4 regions of the Bacillus sp. S10(2024) genome follow, and region 4 is predicted to be linked to each of the others. Evidence: a T-box and tRNA genes for the amino acid it is inferred to sense, from the RefSeq annotation. Region 4 holds a T-box; the other regions hold tRNA genes.
The links. A T-box is a leader RNA that pairs with one kind of tRNA and senses whether it is charged. The one in region 4 lies ahead of tyrS (tyrosine--tRNA ligase), so its partner is inferred to be a tRNA-Tyr.

Region 1 (4,195 bases), 1.6 Mb from region 4:
AGGCTGAGCTGTGATGGGGAAGCTCCTTATGGAGCGAAGTCTTTGATTCCCCGCTGCCAAGAAAAGCTTCTAGCGAGATAAAAGGTGCCTGTACCGCAAACCGACACAGGTAGGCGAGGAGAGAATCCTAAGGTGTGCGAGAGAACTCTGGTTAAGGAACTCGGCAAAATGACCCCGTAACTTCGGGAGAAGGGGTGCTTTCTTAACGGAAAGCCGCAGTGAATAGGCCCAAGCGACTGTTTAGCAAAAACACAGGTCTCTGCGAAGCCGTAAGGCGAAGTATAGGGGCTGACACCTGCCCGGTGCTGGAAGGTTAAGGAGAGGGGTTAGCGCAAGCGAAGCTCTGAACTGAAGCCCCAGTAAACGGCGGCCGTAACTATAACGGTCCTAAGGTAGCGAAATTCCTTGTCGGGTAAGTTCCGACCCGCACGAAAGGTGTAACGATTTGGGCACTGTCTCAACCAGAGACTCGGTGAAATTATAGTACCTGTGAAGATGCAGGTTACCCGCGACAGGACGGAAAGACCCCGTGGAGCTTTACTGTAGCCTGATATTGAATTTTGGTACAGCTTGTACAGGATAGGCGGGAGCCTTTGAAGCCGGAGCGCTAGCTTCGGTGGAGGCGCTGGTGGGATACCGCCCTGGCTGTATTGAAATTCTAACCTACGGGTCTTATCGACCCGGGAGACAGTGTCAGGTGGGCAGTTTGACTGGGGCGGTCGCCTCCTAAAAAGTAACGGAGGCGCCCAAAGGTTCCCTCAGAATGGTTGGAAATCATTCGTAGAGTGCAAAGGCATAAGGGAGCTTGACTGCGAGACCTACAAGTCGAGCAGGGACGAAAGTCGGGCTTAGTGATCCGGTGGTTCCGCATGGAAGGGCCATCGCTCAACGGATAAAAGCTACCCCGGGGATAACAGGCTTATCTCCCCCAAGAGTCCACATCGACGGGGAGGTTTGGCACCTCGATGTCGGCTCATCGCATCCTGGGGCTGTAGTCGGTCCCAAGGGTTGGGCTGTTCGCCCATTAAAGCGGTACGCGAGCTGGGTTCAGAACGTCGTGAGACAGTTCGGTCCCTATCCGTCGTGGGCGTAGGAAATTTGAGAGGAGCTGTCCTTAGTACGAGAGGACCGGGATGGACGCACCGCTGGTGTACCAGTTGTTCTGCCAAGGGCATAGCTGGGTAGCTATGTGCGGAAGGGATAAGTGCTGAAAGCATCTAAGCATGAAGCCCCCCTCAAGATGAGATTTCCCATAGCGTTAAGCTAGTAAGATCCCTGAAAGATGATCAGGTTGATAGGTTCGAGGTGGAAGCGTGGTGACACGTGGAGCTGACGAATACTAATAGATCGAGGACTTAACCATATAATATGAAGCAAGTGTTATCTAGTTTTGAGAGAACATAAAAAAACTTATTGACTTTTTAACTCAATCAAGTATAATAATGATTGTCTCAAATGAATATAGTCTGGTAATGATGGCAGAGAGGTCACACCCGTTCCCATACCGAACACGGAAGTTAAGCTCTCTAGCGCCGATGGTAGTTGGGGCTTTGCCCCTGTGAGAGTAGGACGTTGCCAGGCAAATGGAGGATTAGCTCAGCTGGGAGAGCACCTGCCTTACAAGCAGGGGGTCGGCGGTTCGATCCCGTCATCCTCCACCATATAAGTTTTCATGTCGGAGGGGTAGCGAAGTGGCTAAACGCGGCGGACTGTAAATCCGCTCCTTCGGGTTCGGCAGTTCGAATCTGCCCCCCTCCACCATTTGATGGGCTATAGCCAAGCGGTAAGGCAACGGACTTTGACTCCGTCATGCGCTGGTTCGAATCCAGCTAGCCCAGCCATTTAAGTAAGAGCCATTAGCTCAGTTGGTAGAGCATCTGACTTTTAATCAGAGGGTCGAAGGTTCGAGTCCTTCATGGCTCACCATTTTTAAAATGTAATATGCGGGTGTGGCGGAATTGGCAGACGCACCAGACTTAGGATCTGGCGCCTTTGGCGTGGGGGTTCGACTCCCTTCACCCGCACTTTCAATTAAATAAGCAATAAGTCATATATGTTTTGCGGAAGTAGTTCAGTGGTAGAATACAACCTTGCCAAGGTTGGGGTCGCGGGTTCGAATCCCGTCTTCCGCTCCAATTTTCAATATGACGCCGGGGTGGCGGAACAGGCAGACGCACAGGACTTAAAATCCTGCGGTGGGTGACCACCGTGCGGGTTCGACCCCCGCCCTCGGCACCATATGCGCCCGTAGCTCAATTGGATAGAGCGTTTGACTACGGATCAAAAGGTTAGGGGTTCGAGTCCTCTCGGGCGCGCTTTATTAACGGGAAGTGGCTCAGCTTGGTAGAGCACCTGGTTTGGGACCAGGGGGTCGCAGGTTCAAATCCTGTCTTCCCGATAGTTTTAAAACAATGGGGCCTTAGCTCAGCTGGGAGAGCGCCTGCCTTGCACGCAGGAGGTCAGCGGTTCGATCCCGCTAGGCTCCACCATTAAAGCTTTATATATATGGAGGTATACCCAAGTTCGGCTGAAGGGATCGGTCTTGAAAACCGACAGGCGGCGAGAGTCGCGCGGGGGTTCGAATCCCTCTACCTCCTCCATTTTTTATTTAAAAGAATATTATATCATCGCGGGGTGGAGCAGTCTGGTAGCTCGTCGGGCTCATAACCCGAAGGTCGCAGGTTCAAATCCTGTCCCCGCAACCAATGGTCCCGTGGTGTAGTGGTTAACATGCCTGCCTGTCACGCAGGAGATCGCCGGTTCGACCCCGGTCGGGACCGCCATTTACATAAAGGCTCGGTAGCTCAGTCGGTAGAGCAGAGGACTGAAAATCCTCGTGTCGGCGGTTCGATTCCGTCCCGAGCCATCATTTTTTTTTTTTTGTAAACTAGCCGGCTTAGCTCAATTGGTAGAGCAACTGACTTGTAATCAGTAGGTTGGGGGTTCAAGTCCTCTAGCCGGCACCACTTAGGGGCATAGTTTAAAGGTAGAACAGAGGTCTCCAAAACCTCCGGTGTGGGTTCGATTCCTACTGCCCCTGTAAGAAATATGGGCCTATAGCTCAGCTGGTTAGAGCGCACGCCTGATAAGCGTGAGGTCGATGGTTCGAGTCCATTTAGGCCCACCATATTCCGCAGTAGCTCAGTGGTAGAGCTATCGGCTGTTAACCGATCGGTCGTAGGTTCGAGTCCTACCTGCGGAGCCATGGCCCGTTGGTCAAGTGGTTAAGACACCGCCCTTTCACGGCGGTAACACGGGTTCGAATCCCGTACGGGTCATTATAAAAAGAGTCAGCATGGTGCTGACTCTTTTTATTTAAAGAAAAATAATATTATAAATTATACCTTCCATATATTATATTTGTTATAACAAATATAATTACTTCTTTGATTAATGATCTCCTTATACATATGTTTATTCGACTACTTTTGGGCAGTAAGAATGAGAAGAGCGAATAAAGAAACCCTACTGATGGTCGTTTCACGTTATTATAACAATAAGTATATTTTTACCATATTATAAAATATTTTATTTTTTATTATAAATAATGAAGGATTTTGTATGATTTTGTGTAATTAGGAAAGAATATAGTGCATTATATTTTAACTAATGGATTATTTTAGTTATACTCAAAATGGAACTATATTAATTCACTTTTAAGTTTGTACAGCGGAATGTTGCATAAATATTTTACGGTATAAAGTATTTCTTTTACTAACCCCGTCCTACTTATACTCTGTATCTTAACGAGTCGTTTTCTTTATGAAGAACGATAAAGTTTATACTTTCCCCCCACAATTCTAATGTTTTTAGAATTGGTCATTGTAGTAGTCAATATCCAATTTATTTTGCATTTTATGGCAAGTAGGTCAACTACCCACCACTTAAACATCTAATTGGGATTTTAGGTTAGATCGCTCTCTACATTTGATAAAGCGTAATTATAAATGAGAGATGGTATCTCATTTATCTTTTAAGAAACTGGCGAATCGAAATGAAGGGGGTTGGAAATGCTAAAGTGTGTAAAGGAGGGTAATATATTTATGACAACTGTTCGAGAATTGATGAGCACGAATATTGTACAATGTACGCCACTAGATAACGTTTATGAAGCAGCGGTGAAAATGAAAGAAGAAGATATAGGAATGATTCCTGTTGTAGAGAATAATCAGGTTATTGGTCTTGTCACAGACCG
Region 2 (4,195 bases), 1.1 Mb from region 4:
TGTATTAAGTGGAAAAGGATGTGGAGTTGCTTAGACAACTAGGATGTTGGCTTAGAAGCAGCCACCATTTAAAGAGTGCGTAATAGCTCACTAGTCGAGTGACTCTGCGCCGAAAATGTACCGGGGCTAAATACACCACCGAAGCTGCGGATTGATACCTATGGTATCAGTGGTAGGGGAGCGTTCTAAGTGCTGTGAAGTCAGATCGTAAGGACTGGTGGAGCGCTTAGAAGTGAGAATGCCGGTATGAGTAGCGAAAGACGGGTGAGAATCCCGTCCACCGAATGCCTAAGGTTTCCTGAGGAAGGCTCGTCCGCTCAGGGTTAGTCAGGACCTAAGCCGAGGCCGACAGGCGTAGGCGATGGACAACAGGTTGATATTCCTGTACCACCTCTTTATCGTTTGAGCAATGGAGGGACGCAGAAGGATAGAAGAAGCGTGCGATTGGTTGTGCACGTCCAAGCAGTTAGGCTGGTAAGTAGGCAAATCCGCTTACCGTGAAGGCTGAGCTGTGATGGGGAAGCTCCTTATGGAGCGAAGTCTTTGATTCCCCGCTGCCAAGAAAAGCTTCTAGCGAGATAAAAGGTGCCTGTACCGCAAACCGACACAGGTAGGCGAGGAGAGAATCCTAAGGTGTGCGAGAGAACTCTGGTTAAGGAACTCGGCAAAATGACCCCGTAACTTCGGGAGAAGGGGTGCTTTCTTAACGGAAAGCCGCAGTGAATAGGCCCAAGCGACTGTTTAGCAAAAACACAGGTCTCTGCGAAGCCGTAAGGCGAAGTATAGGGGCTGACACCTGCCCGGTGCTGGAAGGTTAAGGAGAGGGGTTAGCGCAAGCGAAGCTCTGAACTGAAGCCCCAGTAAACGGCGGCCGTAACTATAACGGTCCTAAGGTAGCGAAATTCCTTGTCGGGTAAGTTCCGACCCGCACGAAAGGTGTAACGATTTGGGCACTGTCTCAACCAGAGACTCGGTGAAATTATAGTACCTGTGAAGATGCAGGTTACCCGCGACAGGACGGAAAGACCCCGTGGAGCTTTACTGTAGCCTGATATTGAATTTTGGTACAGCTTGTACAGGATAGGCGGGAGCCTTTGAAGCCGGAGCGCTAGCTTCGGTGGAGGCGCTGGTGGGATACCGCCCTGGCTGTATTGAAATTCTAACCTACGGGTCTTATCGACCCGGGAGACAGTGTCAGGTGGGCAGTTTGACTGGGGCGGTCGCCTCCTAAAAAGTAACGGAGGCGCCCAAAGGTTCCCTCAGAATGGTTGGAAATCATTCGTAGAGTGCAAAGGCATAAGGGAGCTTGACTGCGAGACCTACAAGTCGAGCAGGGACGAAAGTCGGGCTTAGTGATCCGGTGGTTCCGCATGGAAGGGCCATCGCTCAACGGATAAAAGCTACCCCGGGGATAACAGGCTTATCTCCCCCAAGAGTCCACATCGACGGGGAGGTTTGGCACCTCGATGTCGGCTCATCGCATCCTGGGGCTGTAGTCGGTCCCAAGGGTTGGGCTGTTCGCCCATTAAAGCGGTACGCGAGCTGGGTTCAGAACGTCGTGAGACAGTTCGGTCCCTATCCGTCGTGGGCGTAGGAAATTTGAGAGGAGCTGTCCTTAGTACGAGAGGACCGGGATGGACGCACCGCTGGTGTACCAGTTGTTCTGCCAAGGGCATAGCTGGGTAGCTATGTGCGGAAGGGATAAGTGCTGAAAGCATCTAAGCATGAAGCCCCCCTCAAGATGAGATTTCCCATAGCGTTAAGCTAGTAAGATCCCTGAAAGATGATCAGGTTGATAGGTTCGAGGTGGAAGCGTGGTGACACGTGGAGCTGACGAATACTAATAGATCGAGGACTTAACCATATAATATGAAGCAAATGTTATCTAGTTTTGAAGGAATATACCTTCATAAGTCTGGTAATGATGGCAGAGAGGTCACACCCGTTCCCATACCGAACACGGAAGTTAAGCTCTCTAGCGCCGATGGTAGTTGGGACTTTGTCCCTGTGAGAGTAGGACGTTGCCAGGCTTGTATTATTCCGCAGTAGCTCAGTGGTAGAGCTATCGGCTGTTAACCGATCGGTCGTAGGTTCGAGTCCTACCTGCGGAGCCATATGCTTCCATAGCTCAGCTGGTAGAGCACTTCCATGGTAAGGAAGAGGTCACCGGTTCAAGCCCGGTTGGAAGCTTGCGAGAAGTATCAAAAATTTTTGGCCCGTTGGTCAAGTGGTTAAGACACCGCCCTTTCACGGCGGTAACACGGGTTCGAATCCCGTACGGGTCACCACTTTTGGAGGATTAGCTCAGCTGGGAGAGCACCTGCCTTACAAGCAGGGGGTCGGCGGTTCGATCCCGTCATCCTCCACCATATAAGTTTTCATGTCGGAGGGGTAGCGAAGTGGCTAAACGCGGCGGACTGTAAATCCGCTCCTTCGGGTTCGGCAGTTCGAATCTGCCCCCCTCCACCATTTTAAAAAAACAACCTTATAAAGGTTTATTTTTTTGGTGAGACGATTATACTAGTAAGTATTAATGGGCTATAGCCAAGCGGTAAGGCAACGGACTTTGACTCCGTCATGCGCTGGTTCGAATCCAGCTAGCCCAGCCATTTAAGAGCCATTAGCTCAGTTGGTAGAGCATCTGACTTTTAATCAGAGGGTCGAAGGTTCGAGTCCTTCATGGCTCACCATTTTTGCGGAAGTAGTTCAGTGGTAGAATACAACCTTGCCAAGGTTGGGGTCGCGGGTTCGAATCCCGTCTTCCGCTCCAACCTGGGGCCTTAGCTCAGCTGGGAGAGCGCCTGCCTTGCACGCAGGAGGTCAGCGGTTCGATCCCGCTAGGCTCCATACAGTTAAAAAAGCTTGAAGTCGAATAATAGACTTCAAGCTTTTTTGTTTATATAAATTCAATTTTGATGCTTCGATGCAGAATACAATATAACAGCTACTTGCTTTCTCCTTTTGTTTTAAACCTTGTGTGGGGTAGAAAAGGGTCCTGGCCGCTTCTAGGCATGGCCAGATGCTCTCGCCTCCCTAAAAAAGAAAAGTTTTTTAGTTTTAATTTATATATTTTTGATGACTCCAACTTTAATATTAAAGTTGGAGGGAGTTGTTTCATGTGAAGATTATTATTGCATCCGATTCATATAAAGAAAGTTTAACAGCTTTAGAAGTATGTGAAGCAGTAGAAAAAGGATTTTGCTCTATATACCCAAAAGCAGAGTATATAAAAATTCCTATTGCAGATGGTGGAGAAGGAACAGTACAAGCACTTGTTGATGCAACGCAAGGGAAAATCGTGAATCTTCCTGTGACAGGTCCATTAGGAAACGTAGTAGAAGGGTTTTACGGCCTTTCTGCAGATCAACAGACGGCTTTTATTGAAATGGCAGCTGCGTCTGGTTTACATCATGTTCCACTTGAGAAGAGGAATCCGTTTTTAACGACAACAAGAGGGACGGGAGAACTCATTTTACACGCATTAGAACAAGGCGTCCATCGTATCATTTTAGGACTTGGAGGAAGTGCTACAAACGATGGAGGAGCAGGAATGTTATCCGCGTTAGGTGTACGTTTTTTTGATAGCAGTAATTGCGTTATAGAGCCAAATGGAGGAAACTTAGATTGTATTACTTATTTTGATATATCACAGTTAGACCCTCGTTTAGCGCAGGTTGAAATTGAAGCAGCTTGTGACGTCACGAATCCTTTAACAGGGGTGACAGGGGCATCTTTTATATTTGGAAGACAAAAAGGAGCCACAGACGAGATGATAGAGCGGTTAGATTGCAATTTAAAGTATTATGCTAGGTTAATTAAACAAACTCTTCATGTTGATATCGAATTTGTCCCAGGAGCAGGTGCTGCAGGCGGACTTGGAGCAGCTATTGTTGCCTTTTTCCATGGTACACTTAGAAAAGGTATTGATATTGTACTTGATTACACGAATTTTAATGTTCATTTGCAAAATGCAGATTTAGTGATTACAGGAGAAGGAAGAATTGATGAACAGACAGTCTATGGAAAAGCGCCTATAGGAGTAGCAAAACGAGCTAAAGAACATAATCTTCCTGTTATTGCAATTGCCGGAGCTGTTCACCCAAATCATACTCCGATTTATGAAGAGGGCATTGATGCTGTATTTAGTATCGTTTCAGGAGTAATGACATTAGAAGAAGCGTATGAAATGGGAAAA
Region 3 (4,195 bases), 1.4 Mb from region 4:
CTAGCGAGATAAAAGGTGCCTGTACCGCAAACCGACACAGGTAGGCGAGGAGAGAATCCTAAGGTGTGCGAGAGAACTCTGGTTAAGGAACTCGGCAAAATGACCCCGTAACTTCGGGAGAAGGGGTGCTTTCTTAACGGAAAGCCGCAGTGAATAGGCCCAAGCGACTGTTTAGCAAAAACACAGGTCTCTGCGAAGCCGTAAGGCGAAGTATAGGGGCTGACACCTGCCCGGTGCTGGAAGGTTAAGGAGAGGGGTTAGCGCAAGCGAAGCTCTGAACTGAAGCCCCAGTAAACGGCGGCCGTAACTATAACGGTCCTAAGGTAGCGAAATTCCTTGTCGGGTAAGTTCCGACCCGCACGAAAGGTGTAACGATTTGGGCACTGTCTCAACCAGAGACTCGGTGAAATTATAGTACCTGTGAAGATGCAGGTTACCCGCGACAGGACGGAAAGACCCCGTGGAGCTTTACTGTAGCCTGATATTGAATTTTGGTACAGCTTGTACAGGATAGGCGGGAGCCTTTGAAGCCGGAGCGCTAGCTTCGGTGGAGGCGCTGGTGGGATACCGCCCTGGCTGTATTGAAATTCTAACCTACGGGTCTTATCGACCCGGGAGACAGTGTCAGGTGGGCAGTTTGACTGGGGCGGTCGCCTCCTAAAAAGTAACGGAGGCGCCCAAAGGTTCCCTCAGAATGGTTGGAAATCATTCGTAGAGTGCAAAGGCATAAGGGAGCTTGACTGCGAGACCTACAAGTCGAGCAGGGACGAAAGTCGGGCTTAGTGATCCGGTGGTTCCGCATGGAAGGGCCATCGCTCAACGGATAAAAGCTACCCCGGGGATAACAGGCTTATCTCCCCCAAGAGTCCACATCGACGGGGAGGTTTGGCACCTCGATGTCGGCTCATCGCATCCTGGGGCTGTAGTCGGTCCCAAGGGTTGGGCTGTTCGCCCATTAAAGCGGTACGCGAGCTGGGTTCAGAACGTCGTGAGACAGTTCGGTCCCTATCCGTCGTGGGCGTAGGAAATTTGAGAGGAGCTGTCCTTAGTACGAGAGGACCGGGATGGACGCACCGCTGGTGTACCAGTTGTTCTGCCAAGGGCATAGCTGGGTAGCTATGTGCGGAAGGGATAAGTGCTGAAAGCATCTAAGCATGAAGCCCCCCTCAAGATGAGATTTCCCATAGCGTTAAGCTAGTAAGATCCCTGAAAGATGATCAGGTTGATAGGTTCGAGGTGGAAGCGTGGTGACACGTGGAGCTGACGAATACTAATAGATCGAGGGCTTAACCATATAATATGAAGCAAATGTTATCTAGTTTTGAAGGAATATACCTTCATAAGTCTGGTAATGATGGCAGAGAGGTCACACCCGTTCCCATACCGAACACGGAAGTTAAGCTCTCTAGCGCCGATGGTAGTTGGGACTTTGTCCCTGTGAGAGTAGGACGTTGCCAGGCTTGTATTATTCCGCAGTAGCTCAGTGGTAGAGCTATCGGCTGTTAACCGATCGGTCGTAGGTTCGAGTCCTACCTGCGGAGCCAATTGGAGAGCTGTCCGAGATGGCCGAAGGAGCACGATTGGAAATCGTGTATACGTCACAAGCGTATCAAGGGTTCGAATCCCTTGCTCTCCGCCATAAAAACTTTGGCCCGTTGGTCAAGTGGTTAAGACACCGCCCTTTCACGGCGGTAACACGGGTTCGAATCCCGTACGGGTCACCACTTTGGAGGATTAGCTCAGCTGGGAGAGCACCTGCCTTACAAGCAGGGGGTCGGCGGTTCGATCCCGTCATCCTCCACCATTTAAAACAATGAATAGTATCATCGCGGGGTGGAGCAGTCTGGTAGCTCGTCGGGCTCATAACCCGAAGGTCGCAGGTTCAAATCCTGTCCCCGCAACCAATGGTCCCGTGGTGTAGTGGTTAACATGCCTGCCTGTCACGCAGGAGATCGCCGGTTCGACCCCGGTCGGGACCGCCATTTATATTAAGGCTCGGTAGCTCAGTCGGTAGAGCAGAGGACTGAAAATCCTCGTGTCGGCGGTTCGATTCCGTCCCGAGCCACCATTTTTCAAATAAATACGCCGGCTTAGCTCAATTGGTAGAGCAACTGACTTGTAATCAGTAGGTTGGGGGTTCAAGTCCTCTAGCCGGCACCATGTAAGTTTCGGAGGGGTAGCGAAGTGGCTAAACGCGGCGGACTGTAAATCCGCTCCTTCGGGTTCGGCAGTTCGAATCTGCCCCCCTCCACCATTTACATTTTATATAGGGGCATAGTTTAACGGTAGAACAGAGGTCTCCAAAACCTCCGGCGTGGGTTCGATTCCTACTGCCCCTGCCAAAACAGCATGGCGGCTGTGGCGAAGTGGTTAACGCATCGGATTGTGGCTCCGACACTCGTGGGTTCGATTCCCATCAGTCGCCCCATTTTTAAATATCACTTTACAAAATAAGTGGATTATGATAATATATTAAATGTCCTGATTGGATATTTTAAGTAATAAAATAACAAATACATCATATAATGTATTAATTATTCGGTGGGCTATAGCCAAGCGGTAAGGCAACGGACTTTGACTCCGTCATGCGCTGGTTCGAATCCAGCTAGCCCAGCCATTTTTGCGGAAGTAGTTCAGTGGTAGAATACAACCTTGCCAAGGTTGGGGTCGCGGGTTCGAATCCCGTCTTCCGCTCCAAATTTAATATGGCGGCATAGCCAAGTGGTAAGGCAGAGGTCTGCAAAACCTTTACCACCGGTTCAAATCCGGTTGCCGCCTCCATATTATGCCGATGTGGCGGAATTGGCAGACGCGCACGACTCAAAATCGTGTTCCTTCTGGAGTGTCGGTTCGACCCCGACCATCGGTACTGTTTAGACGAGTGAATCGTCTTTTTTATTTGTCTTTTTATTATCAATTAAACGTTAATATACAGTAATATCAAGCGTTCCTACTTTGTGGGGACGCTTTTTTATGTATTCTTCTTTGGAAATTATCATCTAATATGTTACATATTACGCGTTCATGTGATTCTACCTAATCGTATGAACTAAGTCTTATTCGTTGAAAGGGGAAAGACGTAGCGATGTTTTAGACGACGGAGAATTAGCTATCGTGCGTCGGGAAACTGAAACATTTAGAAATGTTTAATGACGCAGTGAACCTTTTTCTTAAAGATGTGATAGACGTAATCTGGATCCTACACAATGCGATACTATTGTAAAGAACTCACAATTAGTGTAAACAAAAAAGCCATACCGGCTAGTATGGCTTTCTTTCTAATTATTAAATTGTTATGCTTGTTGAAGTGGTGGTCGGCCGTGGTCGTAAACAGGAGCAGGTGTGTCGCCTTTATTAGCATATTGAACGTAACCATTATCAGGTTTTGATATGAAATGGTCTGCGTGGGTAGCTTGCTGTGTTTCAAAAGAATTATTTAAACCAAAAGAAAGAACTCCAACAACAGATAAACCAACAGTAATAGCACCTAATTTTTTCATTATTTTAACGCTCCTTTACTTAATAGTTTGTGCTTAGCTTCGTAACATGTATTAAAATAATCGCTAACTTTTTCATGATTATTCAACTTACGAAACTCAACAGCTAACAACTCCCCATATTCCTCAACATAGTCCCATAATCCTTGTTTCTCAAAATAACAAATACCTTTTTTTACCGCTTCCTCTACTAAATTAATTGAAAGTCCCTCATTTAATGCTTTCAAAATGTTGAAATGATAGATATATTCTTCGTTTCCTGTTTCAGAACAGATTTTTAAACCTCTTTCAATTAATTCTTGTGCAATATTTGTTTCACCTAGTTTATAATGTTCCCTAGCTTGTAGAAAATTGGCTTTGAAATGATTAGGAATTTTCCCTGTTACTTCAGATAAATGACGAATAGCTAAAGTAGATAAATTTTGAGTAGCATATAATAAACCTAAATTATGCCTAACTACTAAAATTAATTTTTCTTCATTATGTTTCTGTAAAATATCGATTGCACGATTTAAATGTTCTTCAGCTTGCTCAAACTGTTTTAAAAATATACATGCAGTTCCTAAAGTATTTTCGCATGAGGCGATTTTAATTTCATATCCAGCATGTTTCGAAAATGCCTCTTTAGCTTTGTTTGTATATTGAATGGACGCTAACATCTTAGAAGTATGATGATTAAATACAGCGAACTTTTGATT
Region 4 (4,195 bases):
TAACGAAAAAATAATTAATGCTTCTAGTGACATTTAGATAACTCCCTCTTTTCTATCACTTTTGATACTTACAGCATACACGCCTATTATGAACTTGAAGTGAACATACGGAAAATTTTAAAACAAAAGACTTCGGTATGATTACACCGAAGCCCTTCATTTATTTCTATATATCCATTTTAATTTTTCAACATATAAATCGCTGCTACGGAAAATACACCATGAGCGTTTCTATGTACGACCAGATGCTCTTGCTCCCCTAAAAAGTAGAGCGCTTTTAAGTCGGTTTTTTAATATATATATTCTTACGCTATTTCTTTGCGCTTTTCACCTAAAGAGTAGTTCGCAACTTTTGTAATTAAGCTATTTGAAATGAAGTAAATCTCCCCAGTTTCTGCAACTAACTGCGTCGTACGAAGTCCTACTTCTTCGATGACGCCGTCGATATCATTAATTTTCACTTTATCGCCAACTGAAAATTGATCTTCAAAAATAATGAAGAATCCTGTTACAATATCTTTTACTAAGTTTTGTGCACCAAAACCAATTGCTAAACCGGCAACACTCACCCCAGCAAGAAGCGCTTTAATATCGATTCCTACTGTTTCTAGAACCGTCATAACAACCATGAAGTACACAACATAATGGACAATATTTTGACAAAGCTTCGTTAATGTCGCCTCACGTCTTTCATTTGTACGTACAGGGGCTTTACTGCTCATCTTAAAAATTTGTTCAATTCCTACATTAGTGACACGAATAATCACTTTTGCCACAATAAAAATAAGGATAATTTTAAGAATAATTCCCCCAAATTTCATTAATTTTTCGGGATTTAAAACATAATCTTCTAATATACTTTGAATATCCAAAATATTTACTCCTCTCTTTCAAAATGCAAAAAGCGTAAGAACTCTTACGCTTTTTTGCATGTTAGTAACGGATTAAGAAATATTTTTTCTTACCGCGGCGAATGATTGTAAATTTACCTTCAATGCGGTCTTTTTCTGTTACCATGTAATCTAACTCTTGTGTACGTTCACCATTTACATAAACCGCACCATTTGTAATATCTTCGCGTGCTTGACGTTTTGACGGTGAAATTTTACTTTCTACAAGTACATCTACTAATAATGCATCTTCTACACTACGCTCTACAGATGGTACATCTTTAAATCCTTGCTCGATTTCCGCTGCTGTTAATTCTGCAACAGAACCACTAAATAATGCTGCTGAAATTTTAATTGCTTGCTCTAATGCTTCAGCGCCGTGAACAAGTTTTGTCATTTCAGAAGCTAATGCTTTTTGTGCTTCACGCTTTTCAGGTGCTTCTGCAACCTGTTTTTCTAACTCAAGAATCTCTTCATGAGATAAGAATGTGAAGTATTTTAAGTATTTCACAACATCGCGATCATCTGTGTTAATCCAGAATTGGTAGAACTCGTAAGGCGTTGTTTTTTCTGGGTCTAACCAAACCGCGCCGCCTTCTGTTTTTCCAAACTTCGTACCGTCAGATTTCGTTACAAGCGGTACAGTTAAGCCGAATGCTTTCGCATCTTCTTCTGATTTACGGATTAATTCTAAACCAGCTGTAATGTTTCCCCATTGGTCACTACCACCGATTTGTAATCTACAACCGTGTGTTTGGTATAAGTTTAAGAAATCGTATGATTGTAAAATCATGTAGCTAAACTCAGTGAATGAGATACCTGTTTCTAAACGGGACGCAACTGTATCTTTCGCTAACATGTAGTTTAAACCAAAGTTTTTACCGATATCGCGTAAGAATGTAATTAAATCTAAAGAACCAATCCAATCGTAGTTGTTTGCGATTGTTGCTGGATTTCCCTCTTTATTGAAGTCTAAGAAGTTAGAAAGCTGCTCTTTAATACGCTCACTGAAAAAGGCAACTGTTTCTTTTTCATTTAATGTACGCTCTGCTTTCTTACCACTTGGGTCACCAATTAAACCTGTAGCTCCGCCAACAAGTGCAATTGGCTGATGTCCTGCTTGTTGGAAACGACGTAATATTAAAATTGGTAGCATATGACCAATATGTAAACTATCAGCTGTTGGGTCAAAACCGCAGTATAATTTCACACTTTCTTTCTCTAATAGTTCTTGTAAACCTTCTGCATCCGTTTGTTGGTTAATTAGGCCACGAAACTCAAGATCTTGTAAAATGTTCATCCTATTCACTCCTTTAAAATAGCTTGTGCGCGGAATTTCAAAACATAAAAAAATCGCCCCTCAAATAAGGGACGATTTTAATTATCGCGTTACCACCCTAGTTGCAGGCAAAAAAACCTGCCACCTCATTCACATAACGGCTCATCACCGTCTTTCCCCTTTCGGATGAAATCCAATCGAAGAAAGATGCTCCAGGGTCGTAATTCGCGATCATTTATGTGCTGATTTTCACCGACCATCAGCTCTCTAAAACAGGGAAATGATCACTACTGTTCCCTTTCCACGCTCGATTATTTATATACTTCTTTTTATAACATCATTTGTATATGCCTGTCAAATGCAGCCCTAAATTTTTCGGTTATAATTTCATTATATCACTTTTTTAAAACTTTACTGGCTGGCAAAGAATATCGTCAGTAAAGAAAGAAGTGGAACACAAGCTAACAGAGAGATATGAAATGCAACTGATAAATCATTACCAATTGTCGCTTCAACAGGATCTTTAGCCGGAGACGCAAGAAAACGTAAAAATCGATCTCCCCTATTCGCTTTTTGCGGAAAATCAGGAACTTCCACATAATCACTATCTAAATGCTGTTTCAATCTATATTCCTTATCAAAGGGATTTTCGGTCAATTTCATCCACCTCCAGCAATTGCTTCAATTTCTTCATGCCATGATAAAGCCTCGATTTCACCGTTCCTATAGGAATATCTAGTACCTCTGCGATTTCCTTTTGTGGCATATCATGATAATAAAAAAGAATAATGACCGCTCGTTGATCTTCTGGAACCTTCAAAATTGCTTCTCTCACTGTAAGACGGTCTTCTTGCGAAAATTCCTTCTCTTGAATCGGTAGAAGAAATGGTATAAGTGAACGCCACTTCTTTCTTCGATTCAGTTTATTAATCATAAGCCGATACCCAATTTGAAACAGATATGTTTTAATCTTTCCTTTTTCAATCTCATACATATGTTTCTTACGTTCTAACCTCAAAAACGTATCTTGAACAAGGTCTATGCTCAGCTGTTCATCACGGTTAAAGCGATATAAAAACGTATATAACGCTGGTTTGATTAAAACATACAACCGTTCCCCTGCTCGTTCATCTCCCTTTTGATAGGCGAGCATCAATTCCTCCTCAATCCCAATTTGCGCCATGTTTTTTAATCTCCTTTATCCCTTTTAAGGTTAGAGATATCCGGCTAATTAAATATAAACTTGCAACAATCGTCCATATTTGAGATTGATTCGTAAAAAATTGCACATATGGATTTTCAACTGTTAATCCGCTTAAAACTAAGAAATTTAACACTTGTACGCATATACAAGCGTATACTGCAATACAGACGGATATTGTATCAAATACATTCCACCGAAAATAAACTTTTGTTTTTGTAAAGTCGATTTTATTTCCAGCTTTTCTTACGATATATTTCTTGTCAAAAGGGATAAGGATTGAAAATATAATAATCATCGTACACGCTAACATAATCATCGAAACTTTAAACCCTATCGCAATAGGCATAAGGGTCCCTGCAGCAAATACGACTATAACGCCAATGAAAGTCAATGAAAGCATCCATTTATTTGACATATAAAGTGCCTCCTAATTTATTTTTCATAAACTTATACAAATACTGGAGGCAAATGGTTCAAAAAATCATTTTATTTCTTTTTTCGTTTTTACAATAACGTACTTAAAATAAGCAAGTTCTGAAATATACTTGATTCAGAACTTGCTTATTTAATGTTCCATCATAGACCGTCGCCTATTGGCAAATTACCAAGCCTTTAAGTTCCCTAGTTTCACTTTATCCCACACTAACGTGTAGCAGTGGATTGATTAACAAGGCTAACCATAAGTAAGAAATAGACTTTACTTATAAAAATGACTATGGTCGTTTTTCCAGCGCTAATTTAATCCCAAATGCCAAAAGTACAAAACCGCTTATCCCTTGAATAGCCCGCTCTGTAGACGGCTTTTTCATCCATGTACGAATT

Region 1: it has a tRNA-Tyr gene. The T-box ahead of tyrS (tyrosine--tRNA ligase) is inferred to sense a tRNA for this amino acid. The anticodon was not compared.
Region 2: it has a tRNA-Tyr gene. The T-box ahead of tyrS (tyrosine--tRNA ligase) is inferred to sense a tRNA for this amino acid. The anticodon was not compared.
Region 3: it has a tRNA-Tyr gene. The T-box ahead of tyrS (tyrosine--tRNA ligase) is inferred to sense a tRNA for this amino acid. The anticodon was not compared.

The regions. Positions count from the first base shown of each region.
Region 1 covers NZ_JBFLUR010000002.1:2,813,254-2,817,448, reverse strand. The annotation lists rRNA gene AB1280_RS14480 (23S ribosomal RNA) at 1-1,363, shown strand, start outside; rRNA gene rrf (5S ribosomal RNA) at 1,466-1,581, shown strand; tRNA gene AB1280_RS14470 (tRNA-Val) at 1,586-1,661, shown strand; tRNA gene AB1280_RS14465 (tRNA-Tyr) at 1,678-1,761, shown strand; tRNA gene AB1280_RS14460 (tRNA-Gln) at 1,767-1,841, shown strand; tRNA gene AB1280_RS14455 (tRNA-Lys) at 1,851-1,926, shown strand; tRNA gene AB1280_RS14450 (tRNA-Leu) at 1,944-2,024, shown strand; tRNA gene AB1280_RS14445 (tRNA-Gly) at 2,061-2,135, shown strand; tRNA gene AB1280_RS14440 (tRNA-Leu) at 2,150-2,238, shown strand; tRNA gene AB1280_RS14435 (tRNA-Arg) at 2,242-2,315, shown strand; tRNA gene AB1280_RS14430 (tRNA-Pro) at 2,325-2,398, shown strand; tRNA gene AB1280_RS14425 (tRNA-Ala) at 2,414-2,489, shown strand; tRNA gene AB1280_RS14420 (tRNA-Ser) at 2,508-2,600, shown strand; tRNA gene AB1280_RS14415 (tRNA-Met) at 2,629-2,705, shown strand; tRNA gene AB1280_RS14410 (tRNA-Asp) at 2,708-2,783, shown strand; tRNA gene AB1280_RS14405 (tRNA-Phe) at 2,794-2,866, shown strand; tRNA gene AB1280_RS14400 (tRNA-Thr) at 2,891-2,966, shown strand; tRNA gene AB1280_RS14395 (tRNA-Trp) at 2,970-3,040, shown strand; tRNA gene AB1280_RS14390 (tRNA-Ile) at 3,051-3,127, shown strand; tRNA gene AB1280_RS14385 (tRNA-Asn) at 3,131-3,205, shown strand; tRNA gene AB1280_RS14380 (tRNA-Glu) at 3,207-3,278, shown strand; gene AB1280_RS14375 (CBS domain-containing protein) at 4,044-4,195, shown strand, end outside.
Region 2 covers NZ_JBFLUR010000002.1:3,392,848-3,397,042, reverse strand. The annotation lists rRNA gene AB1280_RS17250 (23S ribosomal RNA) at 1-1,864, shown strand, start outside; rRNA gene rrf (5S ribosomal RNA) at 1,915-2,030, shown strand; tRNA gene AB1280_RS17240 (tRNA-Asn) at 2,040-2,114, shown strand; tRNA gene AB1280_RS17235 (tRNA-Thr) at 2,118-2,190, shown strand; tRNA gene AB1280_RS17230 (tRNA-Glu) at 2,214-2,288, shown strand; tRNA gene AB1280_RS17225 (tRNA-Val) at 2,294-2,369, shown strand; tRNA gene AB1280_RS17220 (tRNA-Tyr) at 2,386-2,469, shown strand; tRNA gene AB1280_RS17215 (tRNA-Gln) at 2,535-2,609, shown strand; tRNA gene AB1280_RS17210 (tRNA-Lys) at 2,615-2,690, shown strand; tRNA gene AB1280_RS17205 (tRNA-Gly) at 2,696-2,770, shown strand; tRNA gene AB1280_RS17200 (tRNA-Ala) at 2,775-2,847, shown strand; gene AB1280_RS17195 (glycerate kinase) at 3,119-4,195, shown strand, end outside.
Region 3 covers NZ_JBFLUR010000002.1:3,007,827-3,012,021, reverse strand. The annotation lists rRNA gene AB1280_RS15380 (23S ribosomal RNA) at 1-1,294, shown strand, start outside; rRNA gene rrf (5S ribosomal RNA) at 1,345-1,460, shown strand; tRNA gene AB1280_RS15370 (tRNA-Asn) at 1,470-1,544, shown strand; tRNA gene AB1280_RS15365 (tRNA-Ser) at 1,548-1,639, shown strand; tRNA gene AB1280_RS15360 (tRNA-Glu) at 1,650-1,724, shown strand; tRNA gene AB1280_RS15355 (tRNA-Val) at 1,729-1,804, shown strand; tRNA gene AB1280_RS15350 (tRNA-Met) at 1,828-1,904, shown strand; tRNA gene AB1280_RS15345 (tRNA-Asp) at 1,907-1,982, shown strand; tRNA gene AB1280_RS15340 (tRNA-Phe) at 1,993-2,068, shown strand; tRNA gene AB1280_RS15335 (tRNA-Thr) at 2,085-2,160, shown strand; tRNA gene AB1280_RS15330 (tRNA-Tyr) at 2,171-2,254, shown strand; tRNA gene AB1280_RS15325 (tRNA-Trp) at 2,269-2,342, shown strand; tRNA gene AB1280_RS15320 (tRNA-His) at 2,353-2,428, shown strand; tRNA gene AB1280_RS15315 (tRNA-Gln) at 2,543-2,617, shown strand; tRNA gene AB1280_RS15310 (tRNA-Gly) at 2,623-2,697, shown strand; tRNA gene AB1280_RS15305 (tRNA-Cys) at 2,708-2,781, shown strand; tRNA gene AB1280_RS15300 (tRNA-Leu) at 2,788-2,869, shown strand; gene AB1280_RS15295 (Phr family secreted Rap phosphatase inhibitor) at 3,294-3,500, opposite strand; gene AB1280_RS15290 (tetratricopeptide repeat protein) at 3,500-4,195, opposite strand, start outside.
Region 4 covers NZ_JBFLUR010000002.1:4,448,059-4,452,253, reverse strand. The annotation lists gene AB1280_RS22635 (transporter) at 1-33, opposite strand, end outside; gene AB1280_RS22630 (mechanosensitive ion channel family protein) at 306-872, opposite strand; gene tyrS (tyrosine--tRNA ligase) at 934-2,190, opposite strand; T-box leader at 2,255-2,482, opposite strand; gene AB1280_RS22620 (hypothetical protein) at 2,581-2,826, opposite strand; gene AB1280_RS22615 (RNA polymerase sigma factor) at 2,807-3,352, opposite strand; gene AB1280_RS22610 (hypothetical protein) at 3,333-3,788, opposite strand; gene AB1280_RS22605 (LysE family translocator) at 4,087-4,195, opposite strand, start outside.